Regions from separate parts of the Microbacterium sp. gxy059 genome, predicted to be linked through region 2. Evidence: predicted binding sites of a transcription regulator. Region 2 holds the regulator's gene; the other holds the start of a gene.
What was found. The regulator HrcA, encoded in region 2, represses chaperone genes, less so after heat shock. The targets are predictions, from matches to a motif close to TTNGCACTCGNNNNNNNCGAGTGCNAA.
Positions count from the first base shown of each region.

Region 1: a site for HrcA is predicted at 2,198-2,224, ahead of groES (co-chaperone GroES). Genes of this name have one in related genera too.

Region 1 is NZ_JAMXWT010000029.1:1,842-6,252, reverse strand. Features, by position in the region: gene NHL53_RS13475 (ABC transporter ATP-binding protein) at 1-211, shown strand, start outside; gene NHL53_RS13470 (ABC transporter ATP-binding protein) at 208-960, shown strand; gene NHL53_RS13465 (class I SAM-dependent methyltransferase) at 971-2,170, opposite strand; gene groES (co-chaperone GroES) at 2,313-2,609, shown strand; gene NHL53_RS13455 (mechanosensitive ion channel family protein) at 2,726-3,823, shown strand; gene rarD (EamA family transporter RarD) at 3,865-4,411, shown strand, end outside.
Region 2 is NZ_JAMXWT010000005.1:74,146-78,556, forward strand. Features, by position in the region: gene NHL53_RS04910 (16S rRNA (uracil(1498)-N(3))-methyltransferase) at 1-362, opposite strand, end outside; gene dnaJ (molecular chaperone DnaJ) at 364-1,473, opposite strand; gene hrcA (heat-inducible transcriptional repressor HrcA) at 1,550-2,584, opposite strand; gene hemW (radical SAM family heme chaperone HemW) at 2,670-3,890, opposite strand; gene NHL53_RS04930 (DUF1990 family protein) at 3,890-4,411, opposite strand, start outside.

The sequences.
Region 1 (4,411 bases), on a different contig from region 2:
CGAGGGGCGCATCGTCGCGGAGGGACCTCCGGACGACGTCATGAAGGAGAAGGCCGTCGTCGACGCGTATCTGGGCGCGCACCAGGACGTCGACCTGGGATCGGTGACGGGGCGGATCCGCGTCGTCGAGCCGACGGACGCGCCCGAGGCGACGGCCGATGAGCTGGTGGCGGAGGGCCTCGCGGAGGCCGACGAGGAGGATCCCCGATGAGCGCGGACGAGACCAGGCGCACGGTGGTGCGCGTCGACGACATCACGGCGGGCTACCTGCCCGGCGTGAACATCCTCTCCGGCTGCAGCCTCACGGCCGACGAGGGCGAGCTGATCGGCATCATCGGGCCGAACGGCGCGGGCAAGTCGACGCTGCTCAAGGCGATCTTCGGACAGGTGCGGGTGCGTGCCGGGTCGATCTCGCTCGACGGCGAGGACATCACGAACCTCCAGGCCGACCGGCTCGTGGCGCGCGGCGTGGGATTCGTCCCGCAGACGAACAACGTGTTCCCGTCGCTGACGATCGAGGAGAACCTGCAGATGGGCGTCTTCCAGAGGCCGAGGATGTTCGCGGAGCGGGTCGAGTTCGTCACCGGAGTGTTCCCCGATCTCGCCCCGCGCCTGAAGCAGCGGGCAGGCGGGCTGTCGGGCGGCGAGCGCCAGATGGTCGCGATGGGGCGCGCCCTCATGATCGACCCGAAGGTCCTGCTGCTCGACGAGCCCTCCGCCGGCCTCTCCCCCGTGCGTCAGGACGAGGCCTTCATCCGGGTGAGCGAGATCAACCGGGCAGGGGTGACGTGCATCATGGTCGAGCAGAACGCCCGCCGCTGCCTGCAGATCTGCGATCGCGGCTACGTCCTCGACCAGGGGCGCGACGCGTACACGGGGACGGGCAGGGAGCTGCTGCACGACCCGAAGGTGACGGCGCTGTACCTCGGCACGCTCGGGGCGGAGCAGAGCACGAGCTGAGCGACCCGCGTCAGTCGATCCGGTCGGCGAGGATCGCCGCACGGCGCCCCTCGATGCGGGTGACGAACAGCACGGCCGAGTCGGGCCCCTGCAGCTTCAGCTTCCGGCGCAGCGCGGCGGGGTCGATGTCGACGCCCCGCTTCTTGATCTCGAGCGCGCCGATGCCGCGCTCCCGCAGCGCCTTCGCGAGGGGCTTCGGATCCGCGGGGAGGACCTCGCGCACCCGGAAGGACCGCGCGAACGGGCTCGTCGTCTCGGCGTCTCCCGCGAGGTAGGCGATGCCGGGCGCGACCGGCCCCGCGCCGAGGGAGCGCGCGACGTCTCCGACGAGGCGGGCGCGGATCACGGCGCCCTCCGGCTCGTGGAGGAACGCGCCGAGCGCGCGCACGGGCTCGTCCTCGGCGTCGGCCGGGGCCGTGAGCTCGTGCGCCCGGTCGCCGCGGATCACGAGCGCGGAGCGGCGCACCCCCTCCCGTGCGAGCGGCCCGCTCCAGAGCACGAGCTCGACGGTGGATCCGTCGACGCTGATCCACTGCGCCTCCGCGTCGCCGGGGAGCGCATCGCGGTCGTGGGCCGGGCCCAGCTTGATCCCGGTCGGCATCCGCGCGGCGAGCGCGAAGGCCCAGTCGAGGGGCGGCGCGTAGTCGGAGGCGGAGACGCGGCGGGTCTCGCCGTGCCCGCCCGTGCGCCGCGCGGGGTCGAGCCACACCCCGTCGACGCCCGAGAGGTCCGTCTGCTCGGCCCGGCCGTGCCGCACCTCGACGCCGGGCCCCTCGCCGCGGAACGGCGAGAGGTTGTAGGCGACGAGCGCCGCCGTGACCTCGTCGGCGTCGACGGCGAGCACCCCGAGGCCGAGCGAGGCGAAGGCGAGGGCGTCGCCTCCGATGCCGCAGCCGAGGTCGGCGACGCGGCCGATGCCGGCCCGGGCGAACCGCCCCGCGTGATGGGCCGACACGCTCATGCGCGTGGCCTGCTCGAGGCCCGCTCGCGTGAACAGCATGCGCTGCGCGAAGCGACCGAACTTCGCCTCGGCGCGCTGCCGCAGCCTCACCTGGCCGACGACCGCGGAGACGAGGTCGGGGCCGTGCCCCGCCGCCCGCAGGCGGGAGACGGAGCGGGCGACGTCTGCGGCGGTCTCGACGGGGTCGAGCTCGTCGAGCAGCCGCATGGCCTCGGGCGTCAGCAGGGCGTCGAGCTCGGCGTTCTCCATCGTCCCAGCGTAGGCACCGCGCCGGAATTGGCACTCACGTTGCACGAGTGCCAGCTCGGCGCTTAGACTTCCGATTAGCACTCTCACCCCGAGAGTGCGAGAACCTACGTCTTCTGTCAGTCCAGGAAAGCAGAGGTACACCGTGTCGGTTTCCATCAAGCCGCTCGAGGACCGCATCGTCATCAAGCAGGTCGAGGCTGAGCAGACCACTGCCAGCGGTCTCGTCATCCCCGACACCGCCAAGGAGAAGCCCCAGGAGGGCGAGGTCGTGGCCGTGGGCCCCGGCCGCATCGACGACAACGGCAACCGCGTTCCGCTGGACGTCGCGACCGGCGACCGCGTGCTGTACAGCAAGTACGGCGGCACCGAGGTGAAGTTCGGGGCCGACGAGTTCCTCGTGCTCTCGGCCCGCGACGTGCTCGCGGTCGTCGAGCGCTGATCGCTCGTCCCGCTCGCGGAGCCCCCGGTCGCCTCTCGGCGGCCGGGGGTTCCGCATTTCCTCTGAGTGATCGATGACGCAGAGGATTGTCGGGCGCCTTCCCTAGGGTGGGTGCCATGCAGGGACAGATTGACGACGACATCGCCGACATCGCCGACGCCGTCTCCGGCAACGTGTGGACCGCCTGGATCGCGGTGGCGGTCGCCCTCGCGGCGACGCTGCTGCTCGCCCTCGTCGTGTCCTGGGTGTTCAGCCGGGTCATGCGCTCCCTCGGGCGCAGGCACCGCGCGTTCGAGGCGATCTCGCGACGGTTCACGAGGCCGCTGTTCTGGCTCCTCACGGTCATCGGCTGGAAGGCGACGTTCGCGCCGTTCATGCCCGAGGGCTTCGAGGATCTGACCACCTCGGTCGACTACGGCCTCACGCTCGCGCTCATCGCCGTCTTCGGCTGGGTCATCGCGAAGGTGCTGATCTTCTTCGTCGACGCCGCCATGGTGAAGCCCCCGTCTGCGGGAGCCGACGAGTTCGCGCTGCGGCGTCGGCGCACGCAGATCCGCATGATCCGGCGCCTCGTCATCGCGCTCGTCACGGTGCTGACGATCGCCGCGATGCTGCTGACGATCCCCGGCGCCCGCACGTTCGGCGCGTCGCTGCTCGCCTCGGCGGGTGTCGCCTCGATCGTCGCCGGCCTCGCGGCGCAGTCGACCCTCGGCAACCTCATCGCGGGCCTGCAGCTCGCCTTCTCGAACGCGCTCAAGGTCGGCGACACCGTCGAGGTCTCCGATCAGTTCGGCACCGTCGAGGAGATCACCCTCACCTACGTCGTCGTGCAGATCTGGGACGATCGCCGGCTCGTGCTGCCGTCCACGTACTTCACGACCACGCCCTACATCAACTGGACCCGCAATCAGACCCAGCTCACCGGCACGGTCTATCTCGAGGCCGACTTCACGATCGACGTCGAGGCCGTGCGCCGCGAGCTCGAGACGATCGTCGACGGCTCGCCCGACTGGGATCGCCGCAGCTGGGGCCTCGTCGTGACCGACGCGGTCGGCGGCGTCGCCCAGCTGCGCGCGTCGATGACCGCCGCCGACGGCGACGCGCTCTGGAACCTGCGCTGCGAGGTCCGCGAGAAGCTCATGGCGTTCGTCGCCTCGCAGCGGCCGCACGAGCTCGCACGCCAGCGGGTCGCGGTGGAGCGCCCCGCGGAGTGACGGCGCGCACCGGCGCCCTCCGCCGGTCCTAGGCTGGTGCGGTGAGCACCGCCCCCGCGCCGATCCCCGACGGCGTCGCCCCGCGCACCAGCCCCTCCGGCCTCGCCTTCGGCTTCGGCGCGTATCTGCTGTGGGGATTCCTGCCCCTGTTCTTCGTGGCGCTCGCGCCGAGCGGTCCCTGGGAGACGCTCGCCTGGCGCGTGCTGTTCTCGCTCGCGGTGAGCGCCGTCCTGATCACGGCCATGCGGCTGTGGGGGCGCCTGCGCCAGGTGCTGCGCTCCCGGCGCCTCCTGCTCGGCACCGTGCTCGCGGGGGTGCTCATCTACGTCAACTGGCAGACGTTCCTCGTCGCATCGCAGACGGGCCACGTGCTCGAGGCGAGTCTCGGATACTTCATCAACCCGATCGCGACCGTGCTGCTCGCGGTGCTCGTGCTGCACGAGAAGGTGCGCCCGCTGCAGTGGGCCGCGGTGGGGGTCGCCGGCGCGGCGGTCGTCGTGATCGTCGTGTTCTACGGACGGGTTCCGTGGCTGTCTCTGATCCTCGCCGCGTCGTTCGCCCTGTACGGGCTCGTGAAGAAGCGGATGG
Region 2 (4,411 bases):
CCCTGCCAGCGGGAGACGCTGCGGGAGGCCTGCCAGGGCACGACGCCGTCGACGCCGAGCTCGGTGGCCGCCTGCACCGCGAGCTCGTCGCGGTCGCCCTTCGCGAGGGCCTGGGCGAGCAGGACGCGGGGCCGCGGGGCGCCGCGCTCCTCGCGCGACGCGACGCGGAGGACGACGCGCCCCCGCTCGACCTCCTCGACCTCCCCCGTCAGCCACGCCCCCGCGCCGTCGGTCGCGGTGACCCGCTCGCCGACGCGCACGCGGCGCACCGACGCCGCGTGGTGGGCCTCCGCGCCGGTGAGCACAAGGACATCGCCCGGCGAGGCGGTCGCGGCGCCGGCGTCGACGAAGTGCAGGGCCACGTCAGGCGCGGAACCGGTCGCGGAGCTTCGAGAAGAGCCCCTGCTGATGCTCCGACAGGCGCGGCGCAGGCGCCTTCGTGCGCTTCGCGAGCTCCTCGACGAGGTGGCGCGTCTTCCCGTCCACCTTCGTGGGCGTCACGACCTGCACCGCGACCCGGAGGTCCCCGCGCTTCTTCGAGCGCAGCCCGGTGATGCCGCGCTCGGGGATCCGCTGGATGTCTCCCGACTGCACGCCGGGGCGCACCTCGAGATCGACCGCGCCGTCGAGGCCGTCGATCGAGGCCTTCGCGCCGAGGATCGCGTCGGTCATCGACACCTCGAGTGTCGCGAGGAGGTCGTCGCCGTCGCGGCTGAACACGGGGTGCGACTCGACCGTCACCTCGACGTACAGGTCTCCGTTGGGGCCGCCGGCGGGGCCGACCTCGCCCGAGCCCGGCAGCTGCAGGCGCAGGCCCGTCTCGACGCCCGCGGGGATGTCGAGGCCCACCGTGCGGCGCGAGCGCACGCGGCCCTGGCCGTGGCATCCCGGGCACGGGTGCGGGATCGTCGTGCCGTATCCCTGGCAGCTGCCGCAGGGCTGCTGCGTGACGACGTTGCCGAGGAGGCTGCGCACCTGGCGCTGCACGTGCCCCGTGCCGCCGCAGACGTCGCACCGCTCGGGCTGCGTGCCGGGCTGGCAGCAGGATCCCTGGCAGGTCTCGCAGAGCACGGCCGTGTCGATCTCGACCTCGCGGTGCGTGCCGAAGACCACGTCGCCGAGCTCGAGCGAGATGCGCACGAGCGCGTCCTGCCCCCGCTCGCGCCGGGAGCGCGGGCGGCCGGCCCTGGCGCCGCCTCCGGCCGCGCCGAAGAAGGCCTCGAACACGTCGCCGAAGCCCCCGAAGCCGCCTCCGCCGAAGCCGCCCTGGTCGCCGCCCATGTCGTAGCGGCGCCGCTGCTCGGGATCGCTCAGCACCTCGTACGCGTGCGTGACGCTCTTGAACTCCTCCGCCGCCTCGGGGCTCGGGTTCACGTCCGGGTGCAGGCGCCGCGCGAGGCGGCGATACGCCTTCTTGATCTCGTCATCGCTCGCCTCGCGCGAGACGCCCAGTACCTCGTAGTGGTCTGCCACAGTCGCCTTTCCGCAGGTCCTCTGCGTGTTCGTTCGATCCGGGTCCCGCCCGGAGCCTCGTGGACGCCGAACCGCCTCAGCGGCTCTCGTCCTCCTCCAGCAACCGGGTCAGGTAGCGGGCGACGGCGCGCGCCGCCGCCAGGTTGCGGGGATAGTCCATGCGCGTCGGCCCCATCAGGCCGACGCGGGCCGTGCCGACGGTCGCGTCGTACTCGCTCGCGATGATCGACGCCTCGCTCAGCCCGAAGGCGGCGTTCTCCCGCCCGATGCTCGCGGCCATGCCGCGCTCGTCGGACGACATCTCGCTCATGAGCCGCAGCAGCGTCACCTGCTCCTCGATCGCCTCGAGCAGCGGGTGGATGCTCCCGCGGAAGTCGTCCTCCCGGCGGGCGAGGGTCGCGGCGCCGGCCATCACGAGCCGGTTCTGCCGGAATCCCTCGAGTTCGTCGAGGATCGCGCTCGCGACCGCGCTCATCGCGACGTCGGCCGGCGTCTCCTGCGCGGCGTCCTCCCGGGCGCGGATCATCCGATCGGCCGCATCCGCCACCGGGATCCCGATGAGCAGAGGGAGCAGACGCAGGCGCATCGCCTCCACGCGCTCCTCGTCAACGGGCGCCTCCAGAGGGGTGATCCGCTGGGAGACCCGGCCCGTGTCGGTCACGACGATGACGAGCACGCGCCGCTCGTCGAGCAGCACGAGCTGCACGTGGGAGATCGCGGCCCGCGCGAACGACGGATACTGCACGAGCGCCACCTGCCCCGTCAGCTGGGTGAGCAGCCGCACGGTGCGGGCGAGGAGATCGTCGAGGTCCGCCGGGTCGGCGAGGAAGGCGGTGATGGCGCTGCGCTGCGCCGCGCTCAGGGGGCGCACGTCGGCGAGATGGTCGACGAACGCCCGGTACCCCTTGTCGGTGGGCACCCGGCCGGACGAGGTGTGCGGCTGGGCGATGAGGTCCTCGTCCTCGAGCATCGCCATGTCGTTGCGGATCGTGGCGGCGGACACCCCGAAGGCGTGGCGCTCGACGATCGACCGGCTGCCCACCGGCTCGTGCGTGTCGACGTAGTCCTGCACGATGGCTCGCAGCACCTGGAGACCCCGTTCGGTGACCATCTGCGCTCCTTCCCGTGCTGGCACTCGATGTCTCGGAGTGCCAATTCTATCGACTGTCCCGGCGCGGGCGCTGGGAGCGACCCGCTCAGTCCGTCAGGGCGCGCACGACCGCGTCGGCGAGGAGACGGCCGCGCAGCGTCAGCACGATGCGGCCCCGCACGGCGTCCGGCCCCTCGACGAGCCCGTCGGCGACGAGCCCCGCGACGGCGCGACGGGCCTCCCGCGACGGGAGCGCGTCGACCGGCATCCCCTCGCGGATCCGCGTCTCGAGCAGCACCCGCTCGAGGAGGCGCTGCGCGTCGTCCGGCGTCTCCCGTCCCGCGGCAGGGGACTCGCCGAGCGCCAGGCGCTGCGCGTACGTCGCCGGGTGCTTGACGTTCCACCAGCGCAGCCCCGCGACGTGGCTGTGCGCGCCGGGCCCGAACCCCCACCAGTCGGCGCCCCGCCAGTACGACAGGTTGTGGCGGGAGCGGTGCTCGACGCCGCGCGACCAGTTCGACACCTCGTACCACCCGAAGCCGGCCTCCCCGAGCAGACCGTCCGCGAGCTCGTACATCTCGGCCTGGAGGTCGTCGTCGGGGGCGGGCACCTCGCCCCGGTGGATCTGCCGCGCGAGCTTCGTGCCCTCCTCGATGATGAGCGCGTAGGCGGAGATGTGATCGGGCTCGTATCCGATCGCCGTCTCGAGCGACGCGCGCCAGTCGGCCAGCCCCTCCCCCGGCGCCCCGTAGATGAGGTCGACGCTCACGTCGAGCCCCGCGCTCCTCGCCGCCTGGACGGCCTGCCCGACGTTCTCGGGCGCGTGCGTGCGGTCGAGCGCGGCGAGCACGTGCGGCACGGCCGACTGCATCCCGATCGACAGGCGCGTCACGCCGGCCCGGGCGAGCTCGCCGACGACCGCGTCGGTCACCGTGTCCGGGTTGGCCTCGACAGTCACCTCGGCGTCGTCCGCGATCCCGAACGCGTCGCGCACGCCGTCGAGCATGCGCGCGAGGTCTCCCGCGGGCAGCAGCGTCGGCGTGCCTCCCCCGAAGAACACCGTGCGCGCCGGGCGCAGCGGACCGGCCTCGGCGAGCACGTCGCGGGCGAGGGCGATCTCCTGCAGGAGCGTGTCGGCGTACTGGTCCTGCCTCGCGCCCCGCAGCTCGGGGGCCGTGTACGTGTTGAAGTCGCAGTAGCCGCAGCGCACCCGGCAGAACGGCACGTGCAGATAGACGCCGAAGTCGGCGTCGGCCGACGGACGGATCCCGCCGGGCAGGCGGCCGTCGGACGGCGCGGGGTCGCCGAGCGGGAGAGCTCCCGCCATCAGGCGAACAGCGGGGAGACGGCGCGCAGGTACGCGGCGTTGAGCGCACGGCGCCGCCGCTTCACGAGCCCGCGGAACATCCGGTGCAGCGTGCCGACCGGACGATCGAACGCGCGCACCTCGAACCAGACCTCGTCGTCGTCGCGCCACTCGACCGACAGCGAGACCTCGCCGCTGACGCTCGTCGCGTCGACCGTGCCGAGCGCGAACGCCACGCGGCGCGGCTCCTCGGTGACGAAGATCACGCGGAAGTCGCCGTCGGTGCGCTTGCCGCGCTCGCGGGAGCGCAGGTGGGCGGTCGCGCCCGCGCTGACATACGGCACCCCGTCCTCGGTGAACCGCTGATCGCCGTCCGTGCTCGACGGGGCGATCGGGGTGCCGTCGGAGTCGAAGCTGACGCCCGTGTACTGCGGGCCGACGGGAGGGCGCACGTCGCTCAGCTCGAGCCCCGCGCCCGTGAGGACCCGCCACGCGAGCAGATCCTCGGCGGCCTTCCGGAAGCGCTCCTCGCCGCTGCCGAT